3 regions of the Salinicola sp. 4072 genome follow, and region 3 is predicted to be linked to each of the others. Evidence: predicted binding sites of a transcription regulator. Region 3 holds the regulator's gene; each other region holds the start of a gene.

The links. Region 3 encodes FliA, which starts transcription of late flagellar genes. Its sites were predicted from a motif close to CTAAAGTTNNNNNNNNNNCNGCCGATA; they were not measured.
Region 1: the regulator FliA is predicted to act here: its motif matches at 2,544-2,570, upstream of R3F72_RS17285 (FliC/FljB family flagellin).
Region 2: the regulator FliA is predicted to act here: its motif matches at 2,687-2,713, upstream of R3F72_RS12720 (motility protein A).

Annotation. Positions count from the first base shown of each region.
Region 1 is NZ_JAXOVV010000037.1:16,536-22,456, forward strand. It holds gene bcsA (UDP-forming cellulose synthase catalytic subunit) at 1-897, opposite strand, end outside; gene bcsQ (cellulose biosynthesis protein BcsQ) at 899-1,720, opposite strand; gene R3F72_RS17285 (FliC/FljB family flagellin) at 2,677-3,975, shown strand; gene R3F72_RS17290 (hypothetical protein) at 4,201-5,103, shown strand; gene R3F72_RS17295 (tetratricopeptide repeat protein) at 5,155-5,921, shown strand, end outside.
Region 2 is NZ_JAXOVV010000018.1:10,671-16,591, forward strand. It holds gene R3F72_RS12710 (DUF2254 domain-containing protein) at 1-902, shown strand, start outside; gene R3F72_RS12715 (GlxA family transcriptional regulator) at 1,188-2,306, shown strand; gene R3F72_RS12720 (motility protein A) at 2,863-3,672, shown strand; gene R3F72_RS12725 (OmpA family protein) at 3,677-4,327, shown strand; gene R3F72_RS12730 (EAL domain-containing protein) at 4,528-5,921, shown strand, end outside.
Region 3 is NZ_JAXOVV010000017.1:69,165-75,085, forward strand. It holds gene flhA (flagellar biosynthesis protein FlhA) at 1-935, shown strand, start outside; gene R3F72_RS12560 (flagellar protein FlhE) at 1,046-1,453, shown strand; gene R3F72_RS12565 (RNA polymerase sigma factor FliA) at 1,583-2,281, shown strand; gene R3F72_RS12570 (PqiC family protein) at 2,446-3,075, opposite strand; gene pqiB (intermembrane transport protein PqiB) at 3,072-4,712, opposite strand; gene R3F72_RS12580 (PqiA/YebS family transporter subunit) at 4,705-5,921, opposite strand, start outside.

The sequences.
Region 1 (5,921 bases), on a different contig from region 3:
ATTCCAGTAGTCGTTGCCCTTCTGGATCAGACCGTAGAACAGCTCGTCCTCGCTGGGCATCTGATGGCCCACGCTCAGATTGCGCTCGAACGGATCCGGGGAATAGAAATGGTGCGGCGTCTGGATCAGAGCCAGATCGTCGTCGACGAGGAAACTGCCTGTCGTCATCTGCAGAAAGCCGCGAGTCGCGACATGATCACAGTCGAAGATGCAGATCAGCTCACCCTGGGTCAGCGTCATGGCGTGGTTGAGATTGCCGGCCTTGGCGTGATGATTGTCTTCCCGGGTGATGTAGCCCACCCCGGCGGCAGCGGCGAACGCGGCAAACGCATCCCGCCGACCGTCGTCCAGCAGATAGACCCGCAGCTTGTCACGCGGGTAATCCAGGTTCTGTGCCGCCAGCACCGTGTCCTGGACGATCTCCAGGCTCTCGTTGTAGGTCGGGATATAGACATCCACGCTCGGCCATGTCGACGTATCCGCCGGCAATGGCACCACCTTGCGCTCCAGCGGCCAGATATTCTGGATATAGCCGAAGATCAGGATGAGCCAGGCATAGAGCTCCGCCGCGAACAGGCCATAGCCCAGTACCGTCTCCAGCCAGCTCTGGAACACCAGCGTTTCCGTGGCGCGCCAATAGAGGTAGCGGGTCGAGATCGCCGCCGAGAGCAGGATCAGGAAGACAGCGATAGGCTTGGAACGCGCCCGGAGCCGAAGCAGCACCAGCATCGCCACGATCGTGATCAGGCCGAACATCCCCTGATGCGTAACCGACATCGGCGTGGTCACGGTCAGCAGGACGATCGGCAAGGTAACCAGCAGGGCCACCACCGCCATCGATCGGGATAGCCACGATTGACCAGCCGTCTCGCGACGACGAGAAGAACCGTTTGACATGTCAGGGCTGCCCCGATGCATTCGGTATCGACCCGGCCCGGCGCGAGCCTGTCGGCGGCAGGCCGCTGAAACGAAGCGGGAATCGCTGTGCCAGCGCACGCGCCGCTTCCCCGATGTCCTTGGCGGCGGCACTGAACGGCGCCTGTTCGAACAGACTGCGCTGCTCCGCCAGCGCCTCGGCGATGGCCTCATCGCGATGCACCGACCCCACCAGCAATGGCGACAGCCGCGCCAGCATCAGCTCGGCGATCTCGTGCTTCAGTCGCGACCGCGTATCGATCTGGTTGATCAGGTAGCCGAGGCGCCCCTCTCCGCCCGCCCGGCGAAGGCTTCCTTCCTGGGCTTCCAGACGCGGCAGCATGGCCACGCAACCGGCATCCGCCATCAATACCAGCAGGTTGAGATCGGCCTCGTCGATCAGCGGCGATGCCTTTCGCAACGGCGTGACATTGGCGTCCACCAGGATCAGGGTGTTGGGTTCCTGCGCCAGCGCGCGCAAGCGGCGCGATAACTCACCGGGGAAATGCTGCATCGCCATGAAGCGATCCCGCTGCGCGTCGGAGGCAGAGCCGAAAGGCAGAAGCTCCAGGCCTTCCGCCGGGTCCATCAGCAGGTCCTGCCAATCGCTCACCGAATCGAAACGATCGACCAGGCCCCGCTCGTCGGTGGCGGGAAAATGAAAATGCAGGTGCAGCGCGTTCTGCGGATCGAGGTCTACCAGCACCACCCGATAGCCAAGCTGCTGCAACACCACACCCAGGTTGGCGCATAGCGTGGTACACCCCACGCCACCCTTGGGGGAAAACAGATTGATCAGCGTCATGAAGAGACCCTTTGCAACACACTGGCCAACGAGGCTTCCTGCCGGGGTGGCTCGCTTGCCTGCCCCCTCAGCGACAAACGCAAAAAAGCGCCCTCCCGGCGACGTTCCGCAGTTGCCCCAGCTTGATCGCGGCTCGGGCTCGTGCCTTTCCGTTCGCTGGCCGACTCACTGTTGCCCGCGGCTGCGACTGGCCCACTGGCAGAAGCAGCCATGGCCAACAGCGATCGCTCACGCTTCCCGGGCTGGGAGGGCTCGGAATCCGAAGAGGAAACCATGAAAGCATCATCTCGGAAGCCGGCAGGCGCCTGACTATCGAACGACGCCGGAGAGAAGACGGCAGAACGGCGCGGCGTATCGCCATTGTTCGGCGTCGGTATCGTGGCTGCCGCATGGGGCGTGACCGAAGCCGGCGCTACCGAAGAGGCATCCCGTGGCGCGAGCTGTCTCAACAACCGCCAATGGGACGCAGCTTGTGTCTGGGAGAAGTCGTCGGCGGTGAAGTCTCGATACGCCGTTTCGGCGACACCGGTAGCCGCCAGCAGCGTTGCAACATCCTGGGGAAGCGTCACGTGGTATTCCTGCGTCGATTTCTTTTTCTATCGCTGTTTGGCCGATGTACCTCGGCTCTTTGTAGCATTGTGTAACGATAGTAATGCCTATCAGCCGTTTCAACGTCACAAAAAGAATGATTTTGTGATTCCAATTTCCGGCACGAGGCGCGCCATGCTAGCCGCCACGCGCCGCCCCACGTGAGGTAGCCAGGCCTCTCCCCAAGACCAGACCCGCGTTGCGCATACGCACATCAAAAATTTCTCAAATGGGCCTAAAGCAAATTTGGGTAGCGCCGATAACAGGGGTAACGGCCACGGGGCCGTTGCAGCAGGATCCGGCATTACCTGCCATCGCGCAGCGGATCAGGCCCAAATTGCCCTCTCATGTGAGAAAGGAATACGACAATGGCAGTTATCAATACCAACATCACCTCGCTGATTGGTCAGCAGAACCTGAACAAGTCGCAGTCTTCCCTGCAGACAGCGATGGAGCGTCTTTCTTCCGGTTCGCGCATCAACAGCGCCAAGGACGACGCCGCCGGCCAGGCCATCGCCAACCGCATGACCAGCCAGATCACCGGCCTGACTCAGGCACAGCGTAACGCCAACGACGGTATTTCCGTCGCCCAGACTGCCGAAGGCGCGCTGAACCAGATCAACGATAACCTGCAGCGCGTCCGTGAATTGACGGTTCAAGCGCAGAACGGTACCAACTCCGCGTCTGATCTTGAGTCGATCCAGAACGAAATCGGCCAGCGTCTCGGTGAAATCGACCGTATTTCCGAGCAGACCGATTTCAACGGCACCAAAGTACTGGACGGCTCCAAAACCACGATCGATATCCAGGTCGGTGCAGATGACAACCAGGTCATCTCTATCAATCTGAAGAAAATGGACTCGACTTCTTTGGAACTGGGTACTTTCAGTGTTGCCAAGGGCATCAATACCAGCGCCGTAGCGGCTTCAGCGGTTGTCGGCGCGCAGACGGCCACTCTTGACGCCTCTTCATTTGCTACACCTACCGCCGATACAACTTCTGCGGGTAGCTTTGGTAGTTTCTACACCGATGCCTCTGGTAATTATTATGTCCAGTATACTGGTGATGCCAGTGCCGCTGGCGGCTCGGCTGATGGCTACTACACGGTCAACGTTTCTTCCGCTGGCTCAGTGAGCCTGGGCACCCTTCAGAGCTCTGTCACTAGCGCTGGCCTCACCTCGACGTCCACAGCAACATACGGCAGCTCTACATCTCTTTCAGGTGCGGATGTAGACGCCGGTAATGTCTTTGCCTACAGCGGTACTGAAGAAGGTGCGCCCGGATACGTCATCAAGGATTCTTCCGGTAGCAGCGGCCCGGTCTACTACGAGGCTGTTATTGCTGACGACGGTAGCGTAACTCGTGGTGGGAAGCTTGCTACGCAGCTTCCCACCGATGACCCGCTTGCCGCATTGGATAAGGCTTTGAGCAAGGTAGATGATCTGCGTTCGGACCTGGGTGCCATCCAGAACCGTTTCGACTCTGCCATTACCAACCTGAGCACTTCCACCACTAACTTGTCTGCCGCTCGTTCACGTATCGAAGACGCCGACTACGCCGTCGAAGTCTCCAACATGACTCGCGCCCAGATCCTGCAGCAGGCCGGTACTTCCGTCCTGGCCCAGGCCAACCAGGTGCCGCAGTCAGTGCTGTCTCTGCTCGGTTAATCAAGCCAGCAACCAAAGAGGCGATCCCTCTTTGGCAGTTGACAGAAAAGGCCCCCTATTGGGGGCCTTTTTTTGGCATCCAGAGCGGGGAAAAAGCCCTACCCTACAAGTCAAAGAACTGGCGTTACAGGCGTTGCCGGAAAACACACGAATAGCGGCTTCATTGCCTCATGCAGGCCTATTTCGTCAAGCCAATAGAAAGCTTACCAGATGGAGCGACACCCCATGACCGGGCTATCTGTCACCACTACAGAGACGTCATTCAATTGGCGCCTCAATGGCCGGATCACGGTGCTCGACAATGGCGCCCGGCTCTCCCAGCAGGATAATTTCCTGGATCTGATGGCGCTGAATGCCTTCAGCGTCATCGCCTTCGACCCGGCTAGCCGCCTCCACGATCAGGAAGCGCTGACAGATCTCGATGAGTTCCAGCTCTTTCCGCATGTGACGCTAGGCAATGGCGAGCCGGCAACGTTGTTCGCCTGCCTGGATGCCGAACTGAGCGGCACGTTGGAGCCGTTACCGCCTGAGCGTTTGCCGCAAGCGTCAAGGCAGGGAGCGCGCCTGCTATCCAGCATTCCTGTCAACAGCATTGCGCTCGATGCTATCGAGGGGCTAAACAGTATTGACTGGCTGTTGCTGGATGATCTCAACGATAGCCTGACCATTCTGAAACATGGTGAAACCGCACTGAAAGATGCGCTGCTCTTTCAGGTACGCCTGCCCTTTTCACCCACACATCAGAAACAGCCGGATTTTGCACGCGTCAACCAGTGGATGACCCGCCATGGCTTTCGCTTCTATCGGCTCAACAACGTAAATTATCAAAGCCATTTGCCAACGGACATCGAGCTCGAAAGACAGCAAGCCACCCAAATGACGTGTGTCGATGCCCTGTTCATACCGGACAATGACCTTATAGCGACATTACCCGCAGAGCGCCTGGAAAAGCTGGCATTCCTGCTGGACACCATTTTCGATATTCATGACTTTTCATACCAAGTGCTAAACCAGAATGATCCCAAAAGAGCGAGAGACTATCTAATCTCACGCGGTTACATCAGCCGTTATCACGAGGAAGAGGATACTTTCACTCTGACAGCGGCTTATAGCCCCGTACCGTGGTAATTCAGAGCTCTTAGTTAACTCAGCGTACTCGTCATTCAGGAATCAATGCACATGAGCAAGAGAAAGTCATCACGTCCGGCACCGCCCCGATCCAAACATCAGAACGCGATCGAAGCTTATAAACAGCGTGCGCGTGTATTGGCGCGTGACAGTCAGCCAGATGCCGCCATTCAGGTTTACAAGCAGGCTGCCGGCCTGGCGCCTAAAGACGCAACTCTTTATTTTGAGCTAGGAAAGCTACAGGTAGAGAGACGGCAAATCCGTGAAGGCATCACCCATCTCGAAAAAGCGCTGGAAATCGCGCCCAACTTCATACCCGCACTTATCGAGCTGGGGCAAACGCATAGCAAGCATAACAATCTGGAAAAGGCTCTTCCTCTTTTAGAACACGCCCTGGACCAAGCCCCGGACAACCCTCCGGTACACCTCGTGTATGGTGCGGCCATGCAGAAGCAAGGCAAATTACCAGAGGCAATCGACCATTTCCGCTATGCGCTTGAATTGAGACTTGGATACCCCACCAACAATGATAACCCTCCCAAGAAAAAGCAGGACTTCGACAAGCCGGCAACCGAAGAACTGATGTGGGATACCCTGACCCTGCTTGCAAAATCAGGCATCCATGCCTTTGCCTCTTACGGCACCCTGTTGGGGCTGGTACGGGAAGGCGGTCTTTTGCCTTTCGACAAGGACATCGACTTCGGCATTCCTCACAGCGAAATGGAAAAAGCCTGCCAGTGTCTGGAAAGTAACGGCTGGATTGATCTAAGAATGGCGCATATAACCAATCCCCGGGCGTTCATTCACCCAGTCAAGGA
Region 2 (5,921 bases), on a different contig from region 3:
CCGGCATCTACGATGAAGACGGCCGTACGCTCTTGTTCGCCGCGACCCTCGTGGTCATCGTGCTGGTGGTCTACCAGCTCATCAAGTGGGCCGGCTATCTCACTCGCCTGGGACGGGTCCGCGACACCATCGGCAAGATAGAAACCGCTGCCCGTGGTGCTTTCGAGATGCGCATGGAAAACCCCTACCTGGGCGGCCAGGCGATGCCGGCAACGCTGCCACCGGATCTGGTGCCGGTGCGGGCGAGCAAGGTGGGTTACGTGCAGCACATCGATATGCCGCTGCTCGATTCGCTGGCGGAAGGCGCGGCGGATTCGATCTACGTCCAGGCGCTGCCGGGCACCTTCGTCGATACCCTGGCGGTGCTGGCCTTGACGCCAAGGCTGGACGACGAGCGTGCCGAGAAGATCATGAGCGCCTTTACCGTCGGGCCGGCGCGACGCTTCGAACAGGATCCGCGCTTCGGCGTCATCGTGCTGTCGGAGGTGGCTTCCCGCGCGCTCTCCCCGGGCATCAACGATCCCGGGACGGCCATCGACGTCATCGGCTGCGGGGTGAGAGTGTTCACCCCCTGGTTGCGGCACGCCGCCGGCAGCGTCGAGGAGAAGCCTCAGCCGGTGCGCCATGTCTACGTCGAGGCGCTCGATGGCGCTGATCTGTTCGACGACTTCTTCACTCCCATCGCCCGCGATGGCGCCAGCACGGTCGAGATCGGCATCCGGCTGCAGAAGGCGTTGAAGGCCCTGGCCGCGGTGGGCGACGACCGTATCAAGCGTATTGCCCGCGAACACATGATGCGGGTGATCAAGCGATTCGATCAGGGGCTTGTGCTGGAGGAGGATCGACAGCGCGTCAGAGAAATCGAGGCATCGGCGGCGCCGGCGCTGGGGCCTGACCGGTAAGCAGAATATATCGTCGGCATTTCGAGGGCGCGAAGGCGTCAATCTGTTCTGAAAACGACATCGAGCTATCTAATGACGTTGTGTCTGTCGCGGATGGATAAAAACGCATGCGTCCCGACTTCACAGGGCTTACAGTCGAAACGAGACCGAAAAGGCTTCAGGAAAGCCGCTCGAGATCTTCGTCATGGTCGCTCGCCGGCGTGCCTCGCCACGCACCGGGACCGACAGGCGCCAGGGAAACCGCAATAACAATAATCACCGATACATCCTTGGAGGAGACGTGAAATGGCAATCCATCCCCCTCGAGGCGCCGCTCCCGAAGGTGCCGTGCCGGAGCCACAGACACTCGGCTTCCTGTTGCTGGAAGATTTCACCCTGATCTCGCTGGCGTCGGCCATCGAGCCGCTGCGCATGGCCAATCAGCTTGCCGGCCGCGAGCTGTACCGCTGGTACGTGATGACCATGGACGGGGCGCCGGTGCGGGCGAGCGACGGTATGCAGGTCACGCCGGATGCCAGCGCTCACTCACCGTTGAGGCTCGACTGGCTGGTGGTCTGCGGGGGTGTCGCGCCACAGCGCTCGGTAACGCCGGCGCTGCTGACCTGGCTGCAGAGCCGCCAGCGCCAGCTACGACGGGTCGGTTCGGTGTGCACCGGTAGCTGGGCCCTGGCCCAGGCCGGCCTGCTGAACGGTTACGATGCCAGCATTCATTGGGAGTGCCTGGCCGCGATTCAGGAAGCGTACCCGCGCACGGCCTGGAGCACGCGATTGTTCTCGATCGATCGCGATCGCTTCACGGCCTCCGGCGGCACCGCGCCGCTGGACATGATGCTCAACCTGATCGGACGCGATCACGGTCGGGACCTGTCGGCGGCCATCTCCGAGATGTTCATCTACGAGCGGGTCCGTGGCGAGGAGGATCAGCAGCGGGTGCCGCTCAAGCATGTGCTGGGCACCACGCAGCCGAAGCTTCTCGAGATCGTGGCGTTGATGGAGGCCAACATCGAGGAGCCGATCGAGCTCGACGAACTGGCCAGCTATGTCGATGTCTCCCGGCGTCAGCTGGAACGCCTGTTCCAGCGCCACCTACACTGTTCGCCATCGCGCTACTATCTCAAATTGCGGCTGACGCGGGCCCGGCAGCTGCTCAAGCAGACGCCGTTGCCGATCATCGAGATCGCCTCCGCCTGTGGCTTCGTTTCCACGCCGCATTTCTCGAAGTGCTACCGAGAGTTCTTCGGCACGCCACCGCGCGAGGATCGCGGCGAGACGCTGAAGATTCGGCGGTTGGAACCGGCGGTCATGCCGACGGGCGACGCATCACCGACGCCCTCCAGCAGCGCGAGTGTCGCGTTGAGCCATGCCCGGGGGGAGCCAACCTACGCCAGCGTCGCGCTAGGGTGACGGCCTCCTGGCATCTGTGACACGGCCGGCCCGGCGAATCCGCCGAGGTTATCTTGCCGGCCATGCCGGATACATCCGTGCTCGCCCTCCATCGGTCTTTTGCTGACTTGCCCACGCGATCCGCGGCATGGGCGGAATCGTTCTTCTCTCGTGTTTCTCTCCTCGCGCCTTCGCTCGTGACCGTGATATCGGGCGCACCTCGCGTGTGCCTGATGGTTACTGTGGCGCCCGACCTCGATCTTCAGCACGTCCCTCTTTCCGAGCCTTTTCCCAGCCGAACATGGCGTGATGTCTTCCTGACCGGCCGGCGACGATTCGGCGCGGGCGAGAAGCGTGCTCCTGTAAAGGATGAAAAAAATAGTCAAAATATATTAAGGAATGTAAATTTCCCCTGATTTTGGCCGTTCTTATGGGGGAGGGCGTCGACTCGATCCCGCCTCCCGTTTCTGCCAAGCCAGGCGTCTGGTAGCCAATCGCCGCCCGCGCATCGACCCGATGTCGTTCCCGATGACGGGAAGCCTGCCACTGACGTTCAACGACCGCAAAGGAGCCATTGATGAATCCCTCGACGCTGATAGGCATTTTCGCCAGCATCGTGCTGCTGATCTGCGTCCTGTTCTTCACTGCCGAATCGCCCGAAAGCTTCATCAACCTGCCGGGGCTGGCGCTGGTGATCACCGGCACTTTCGCGGCCACCTTCATCAGCTATCCGCTGAAAGAGGTCTTGCGGGTGGTGCGTCTGGTCGGCGTGGTATTCAAGCGTGAAGACACCCATGTGCGTGCCGATATCGATGAACTCGTCCGCCTTTCCAAACTGTGGACCCAGGGCGACGTGCGCGGGGTCGAAAACCAGCTCGAGTACGTGCGCAACCCGTTCCTTCGCTCGGGGATCCAGCTGCTTATCGCCAATACCCGGGAGGATGAGATATTCGACGTGCTGCAGTGGCGCATCACTCGGCTCAAGGCGCGAGAGCAGGCGGATGCGCAGATATTTCGCACCATGGCGACGTATGCGCCAGCGTTCGGCATGATCGGGACACTGGTCGGGCTGGTGAACATGCTGGAAGTGGTCGACGCCGGGCAGCTCGACATCATCGGCCCGCGCATGGCTGTGGCCCTGCTGACGACCTTCTACGGCATTCTGATGGCCAACCTGGTGTTCAAGCCGATCGCGGTGAAGCTCGAACGCCGCACGGAAGAGCGGTTGATCACCATGAATATGGTGTTGGAGGGGATCTCGCTGATGAGCAAGCGCCGCCTGCCGTCGTTCATCGAAGAGACCCTGCACTCCTTCGTCGCCAATTACCACGACGAGCTGAGCGATCGCAACGTGAAGCCGCGGCCCGCCCCGGCGCAGGAGGGGTAGTCTCATGCAGAACCACGCAATGCAGCGACTGCTGGCGCCACCGAGCACGGCCGGGGGAGAGGAAGAGGGCTGGTTGACCAGCTATCTGGACGTGCTGACACTACTGCTGACCCTGTTTGTCCTGCTGCTGGCGATCATCCCCAGGGGGCAGGGAGACGACGCCACGGCAACCGAGGTTGCTGCCTCGGTGGCGAGTGCGGGCGCCGGTATTCAGCCGCGACACGAGGGGTTGAGCCCCCGTTTCGCCAATCTCGATATCCCCGGCGTTCGCGTCATCGAGGGGCAGCAGGGTGTCACCCTGCGCATCGAGGACAACCTGCTCTTTCCTAGCGGGCGGTCGACACTGCTCGACCAGGGCCGAACGACGATCGCCAGCCTGATCGGCGAACTGAAGGCGTTCGACGGCGAGATTTCCGTCGAGGGACATACCGACAACGTGCCGATTTCGACGCCGCAGTTTCCATCCAACTGGGATCTGTCGGCAGCGCGGGCGATCGCCGTGGTGCGGTACCTGGTGGGGCAGGGCGTCGATGCTTCGCGCCTGCGCGCGATCGGCTATGGCGATACGCGTCCGGCGGCCAGTAACGCGACCTCGGCGGGGCGAGCTTCCAATCGCCGGGTTGATATTCTGCTGACCGCACCGACGCCGCCATGATCTTCGGGTATGGCTCGGCCAGGGCAGCGATAGAAAAATGGCGATAGAACGTTGGCGGTAGAACGATATCAATAGAACGTTGGCGATAGCACGATATCGATAGAAAACGGTGGCAATAGACCAGCAACAGGCGCTTCCCTCGCCTCGATGGCGAGGTTTCCGGAGCGATTGCCCATTTGATCATCAAGCATGGTTATAGCGTGACGAGACATTCCCCGAGCGGGACGGCAATCGATGAACCCAGAGTCGCGGAGTTGATCAGCGGCGAGCTGCTGACCTGTGACGTATCGGCCACCCTTGGCGATGCCATTCAGCGCATGCATGCCGCCAGGGCGAGTTCTGTACTGGTGACGCAGGACGATGAAATCCGCGGTATCTGGAGCGAAGGCGACGTGCGCCGCCTCGATCTGTCCGCCCCGAACCTGCTCGACGCGCCGGTTGCCCAATCGATGAGCAGCCCGGTGGTACGTATTGCCCACGAGGCCGGGCTCGACGAGGCTGTCTTGCTGATGAAGCGCCGACGCTTGCGCCGCCTGCTGGTGGAAGACGGCGAGGGGCGCCCGCTCGGCATGATCACCCAGGCAGATATCGTCCGGAGCCAGGGTGTTGAACACTACCTGGCGATACGCGACATCGGCTCGATCGTTTCCCATTCGCCGCTGGTGCTGGCGGCTTCACTGCCCCTGGAACAGGCCGTGATCCGCATGCGTGAAGCGAACGCCGACGCGGCGGTGATCGACCACGGCAACGGTGCGCTGGGCATTTTCACCGAGCACGACATGGTGGCATGGCTGGCGGGCGGACGCATGAGCTGCTGCCTGGGCGAGGCAGGGAGTTCGACCCTGCTGGCCAGGCCGCAGGGCATGGCGCTGGCGCAGGCCCTGGAGCTGCTGCGAGAGCAGGCGTTTCGCCATCTCGGCGTGCTCGACGAGCAGGGCGAGTTGCGTGGCCTGCTATCGTTCGCCGACATCATGGCCGGCTTCGAACACGAGATCGCGCTGCAGCTCAAGGAGACGCTGAAAGCGCGGGACAAAGCCCTGCGTGCCTCCGCGGAGCACCTGCGTCTTGCTCACCGGGTCATCAATGCCTCGATGGACAGCATCATGATCACCGATGCTCGCGGCGTCATTCAGTCGGTCAATCCCAGTTTCACCGTGGTGACCGGTTACAGCGCGGAGGAAGCCGTCGGCAATCGCCCCAGCATGTTGAGCTCCGGGCGTCAGACCAAGGCATTCTATTGCGACATGTGGAGCACCGTGCTGGAGCGGGACTACTGGCAGGGCGAGATCTGGAACCAGCGCAAGGACGGCGAGACCTATCCCGAATGGCTCACCATTACCGCAATCCGCGACGACGAGGGCCAGATCCAGCAGTTCGTGGCGATTTTCAGTGATATCTCCGATCGCAAGCGGCGGGAGGCAAAGCTTCACCGGCTGGCCAACTTCGACGACCTGACCGGCCTGGCCAACCGGCGGCTGTTCTTGAGCCGGCTCGAGCAGGCGCAGGCCAACGCTCGTGAGCGCGGCCACTGCATGGCAGTGCTGTTTCTCGATCTCGACCTGTTCAAGCGCATCAACGATACCCTCGGCCACCA
Region 3 (5,921 bases):
TGCTGGGACGCATCAAGAGTGTGCGCAAGAAGTTCGCCCAGGACGTCGGGTTCCTGCCGTCGGTCGTCCATATTCGCGACAATCTCGAACTGAGCCCCAACGCCTACGTGATCACCCTGAAGGGCGTGGAAGTCGGTCGTGCGGAGGCGTTTCCGGGCAAGTGGCTGGCGATCGACCCGGGCCAGGTTTCCGGATCGCTGGATGGAACCCGGACCCAGGACCCTGCGTTTGGCCTGACCGCCTACTGGATCGATACGGCGCAACGGGAGCGAGCCCAGATCTACGGCTACACCGTGGTGGACGCGAGCACCGTGATCGCCACGCATCTCAACCATCTGCTGCATGAAAACGCTGGCGACATGCTGGGACGCGCCGAGGTCCAGCAGCTTCTGGACAAGGTGGCGGAGCAGCAGAAGTCGCTGGTGGAAGACGTGGTGCCCAAGCTGCTGGCGCTGACGACGTTGCAACGCATCCTGCAGAACCTGCTTGCCGAAGACGTCCCGATCCGCGACATGCACACGATTCTCGACGTGCTGGCGGAGTACGCGCCGCAGCAATCCGATGCCAACGAGTTGACCGCGCTGGTACGCGTTGCGCTGGGCCGGGCGATTACCCAGCAGTGGTTCCCGGGACGCGAGCCGATGCACGTAATGGGGCTGGAACCCCGGCTGGAGCAGGTTCTGGCTCAAGCGCTCAACAACGGCGGCGCGCTCGAACCGGGGCTGGCCGATACGCTGATGCAACAGACCGCCGCTGCGGTGGAGCGACAGCAGAGCCGTGACGAGCCCACCGTGCTGGTCGTTCAGCATGGCCTGCGGGCGCTGCTGGCACGTTTCCTGCGTCGTCAGATCAAGTCCCTGGTCGTGCTTTCTCAGGCTGAAATTCCTGATGACCGCAACTTGCGAGTCACCACGACCATCGGGGCATCGTCATGACTGGCGGTGTCCGGTCGATGAGAACGGGGACCCTGTCTACGATGCCACGGGCGTCGTCTCTGTTAAGAGCGTTTTCCCTGGTGCCGAACGTGCGCTCAAAGGCCACCTGCATGCTAGGCGGTGCGATCACCACGGTTGTGATGGTCATGGGTACGATCGCGCCGGCCTGGGCGGCCCAGGCCACTTGGGTAGGCCAACTGCCGCGCCAGACGATCGTGGTGTCGGAGCGACCCTTGGAAAGTGCGCCGATCACGCTGCCGCCGTCGGCGGAACAGGGCGAAATCGCGAATGTTCGTTGGGTGTTCGAGACCGATACGCCAGCGCCGACGTTGAAGACCTGGCTCTGCCATGGGCAGCTCTGTCTACCGCTGGCTCGGTCGCGAGGGGAAACGCAGCGCTTTTCGGGGCGAGCCACGTCCATTCCGTTCCGTCTGCGTTTCCTGTGGCCACCGGGAAAGCATGCCAACGGCAACCGGGTAATCTCCGGCGGCCAGCTGATCGTCGACTACCGCCAGTGAGGCCGACAAACAGCCGAAATAGCCGCTGGAAAACGGGCAGTTTGCCGTCTTGGCTCGGCGTCCGCGCGGCATAATGGGATATAGGTCATGCGTCCCATGACCGTAAGGTGTTTTGCACGAGGCCATTCGATGTATACCGCACAGGGCAAAATCGATCAGCACGCATTGATTGAGCAGTACATGCCGATGGTGAGACGCCACGCGCTCTCCCTTCAGGTGCGCCTACCCGCCAGCGTGGAACTCGATGATCTCGTTCAGGCCGGCATGCTCGGTCTGCTGGACGCCATGGGGCGCTACGACAATTCGCACGGCGCGAGTTTCTCGACCTATGCCAACCAGCGCATTCGCGGCGCGATGATCGACGAGCTGCGTAGCCGTGACTGGATGCCGCGCAGCGTACGGCGTAACGCCCGGGCGCTGGACCAGGCCGTGCGTCGGCTGGAGCAGCACTTGGGGCGGGCGCCGGACGAGCGCGAAATCGCCCAGGAGATGGGCATGTCCCGTGACGACTATCACCAGCTGCTGGCCGATGCCAACAACGGCTTTCTGCTGGCGTACGACGAGAGCGACACCGAGAACGGCATCGCCTCGGTTGCGGAAGGTAACCTGCCATCGCCGTTGGAGGCGCTGCTCGATGCAGACAACCGTACCAATGTGATGGCAGCGATCGATGCCTTGCCGGAGCGGGAAAAGCTGTTGCTGGGGCTCTATTACCAGGAAGAGCTCAACTTGAAGGAGATCGGCGCTGTGCTCGGCGTCAGCGAATCCCGCGTCTGCCAGTTGCACAGCCAGGCGGTAGCGCGTCTACGCAGCCGTCTGAACCACTAATCGCCTGAACCACTAGTCGCCTGAATCACTAATCGTCTGAGCTCCGATCGAGATCGGGCGCTCTGCCCAAGCCGGAACACTCGACAGATCCCGAGCGCCTATCCAACCGGGCATGGCTACGTTGTCATGCCCGGTTGGATAGGCGCTTTGACGTTGGGCGTTGCTTAGTCGGCGGCTGGCGACGTCGTCGAGACAGCGCGGATGTCTTCGGCGATTTGCCGCGCCACGTCGTCCCACACGGTACCCAGAGTGCGCACCAGCGCAGGATAGCCGTCATCGCTCAAGGGTTGCGCGACCTCGAAGTGGCGCTGTGCCACCAGGTCGTTGCCATCATGGAGCTGCCATTCCCCCGATGCCACCGCCTGACCGTCATAGCGGCCCTGAAACTGGTCGACACTGAGCGTCAGTCGTTGCGCACCCGCTTCGCTGCGGGCGGTGTTCAGGACTACGATATCCGGCAGATTGGCCGCCAGCGATTGCCGCAGACGGCGTGTCAATTGCTGCCCCAGCGACTCGGCCCACAGGTTCTGGTTGGCCGCGTTGAGTTCGATATCGCTGGTCTGCATGACGATCCCTTCCTGGTCGAGGTAGCTGGCCACCTCGACAGGACCGACCGCCAGCGTGGCCGCTTGCGGAGAAGGTTCGCTCGCCTGCTGCGGACTGTCGGCCTTCGGCAAGGTATACCGGTTGGTCGGCGTCGACTGGGAGGCGCAGCCGGCAAGCGCCGCGGCGGCGATCGCCAGCAGGGCGGTGGCGCCAACTCGGCGCCAACGGGGCAGGGACGACTTCATCATTGGGGAGCCCTCGGCACGGGATCGGTTTGAACTTCACGGTCGAAAATCAGCGCGTTGGGTTTTTCGCTCAAGGTCTTGGCGACTGGCTGCAGATCCCGCGTCAGCATCTCCAGCTGCTTGAGCGTGTCATTCAGCTGACGATACCCCGAAGAACCGGCAGAGAAGCCATTCAGCGTATTCTGAAGTTCCTGCAGCGTGTCATTGAGACTGCCTGGCAACTGCTGGGTCGCAGGGTCGGAGACGATGGCATTGACCGACTCGGCGATCTGGCGCACCTGTTCGAGCGTCTGCTGGGAGGTCTGCATGGTCTCGTCCAGACGATCGAGGATCGGTTCGACCTGCAGCTCGTTGAGCTTGTCGAGCAGGTTGGAGACCTTCTGTTCGATCTGGGCAAAGCCGCCGGAGATGGTGGGGAACACCGGCTTGTCGTCGAACGTCATCGCCTCGTAGGGAGGTGCGTCGTCGCTGAAGTTCAGGTCGACGAACAGCGCGCCGGTGAGCAGATTGCCGGCCTTGAGCGTGGCGCGCAGGCCGTGCTCGAACATGCGTTCGAGGCGGGCACGCCAGTCCTCGGCGTCGAAATTCGCCATGGCGTCGTCGAAGCGCTGTGGCTCGATGCGAATCAGTACCGGAATCGCGAAACGGTTCAGCGTATCCGGCTGGGGAGCGGAGAAGCGCCAGGGCACGGCTTCCACGGTCCCCACGCGCACGCCGCGGTACTCGACCGAGTCGCCTCGGCTCAAGCCGCGTACGGTGTCGTCGACCAGCAGCACGTATTCGAGGTAGCGGTCGAAGGTGCCTTCACGCGCGCTTTCCTCGTCGCTGAAGAGTTGGTAGGTCGCCTCGGATTCGGCGGGATGCCCCATGGCGACATCCTCCGGCACGCCGAAGGTCACGCCGCCGCCGATGAGCGATTCCATGGATTCCACGTTGACCCGAAAGCCCTGGGAGTCGAGGCGCACGTCGACACCCGACGAGATCCAGAAGCGTGTGGTGTCCGTGACCAGAACGTCATAAGGCGACTGGATGTAAAGGCGATGGCGCATTTCCTTTTCTTCGGGATCGAACTCGGTGTTCTCCACGCGCCCGACGGTGAATCCCTGATAGGTGATGGGGTCGCCGGCGCGCAGGGAACTGCCCACCTTGCTGACCAGGTTGACGCGAATGCCCGGCGCATCGGGCGGAGCCACGGGCGGTTGGTCGAGTACCTCGAATTCACGCTGGGCGGTTTCGCCGTTGCCGGGCAGCAGCTGGATATAGGCCCCCGAGAGCACGGTGCCCAGTCCGCTGATGCCTTCCCGGTCGATACGCGGCTTGACGACCCAGAAGCGCGCCTCGTCATTCAGCATGCGTTCGGTATCGGGCTTCATGCGGGCCGTGATGATGGTGTGGGACATGTCTTCGGAGAGTGTCACGTCCTCGACGCGGCCGACCTCGACGTTGCGCGTCTTGATCAATGTCTTGCCGGCCTCGATGCCCTCGGCGTTTTTCATCTCCAGGGTGATCGTGGGGCCGAGTCCCGAGAGATTGTCGTAGAGCATCCATGCGCCGATGAGAACCGCCACGAGCGGTACGATCCAGATCGGCGAAAGCCGCCGGCGATGGTGGCGCGTCGCGCGCAGGGGAGCATCAGGCATCGTCGGGTTCCTTGCGTGGAGAAGCGAGGGCGGCGATGCGGGACATCCCGCGCCGCCGCGGTTTTTCGGGCAGATCGTCCCAGATCATGCGGGGGTCGAAGCTGATCGCGGCCAGCATGGTAAGGATGACCACGGAAGCGAAAGAGAGCGCGGCGGGGCCGGGCGCTATCGACATCAACTCGCCGGCGCGTATCAGTGCCACCAGGATGGCGACCACGAAGACGTCGACCATCGACCAGCGGCCGATGAATTCGGTCATGCGGTACAGGCGAACGCGCGTGACGTTGCGCAGCGGTTCGCCCCGGTGGCGGACGGCGTAGCATAGCCAGCCCAGCGCGAGAATCTTGCCGATGGGCACGACCACGCTGGCGGTGAAGATGATCACGGCGATGGGGATATCACCATGCTGCAGGAAGAGCATGACCCCGCTGATGATCGTCGAGGGGGAGCTGTTGCCCAGCGACGTGGTGGTCATGATCGGGTACAGGTTCGCCGGTATGTACATCACCACCGCGGCGAGCAGCAGGGCCAGCGTGCGCTGACGGCTGCGGGGCGTGCGAGCGTGAAGGGATTCACCGCAGCGTTGGCAGTGCCCGCGTCCGTTGGCATCGAGACGATTGACCAGGCCGCAGGTGGCGCAACCGCTCAATCCCTGGGGCGAGGCCGGCTCACCCGGGCGTGCGCCCGCAGGCGCCAGGGGTTCGCTGGCCAGCGAGAACCACATCCAGTCGGTATCGAGGGACTGCGTCGTCAGCAGCAAGAGCAGGGCGTAGGCGCAAAACGTCCAGAAAGAGAGACCCAGGCTGACCTCGGCCATGCCCGCGACCTTGATCAGGCTCACCAGGGCGGCGATGACGAAGACATCGGCCATCATCCAGGGGGTGAGGTGTTTCAGCGCCCGGGCGACACCCCGCGAATGCGGCAGGAAGCGCCGACTCAGCAGCCCCAGCGAGAGCCACATCACGCCGCACAGGTAGACCGTGGGCAGAATGATCACGGTCAGCAGCACGCAGATCGCCACCAGCGGCTCATGGAAGCCGACCAGCGTCGAGGCGGTCTCGGTCAGCTCGATACGGTTGCTGACGCCACGGGCCTCGAAGCTGACGAAAGGAAACGCCACCGACAGCAGCAGCATGATGAGCGCGCCGATGGCCAGGGCCAGGCTACGCTCGGCGGGCTTGTGATGGCGGACGGCCAGGGTGTGCTCGC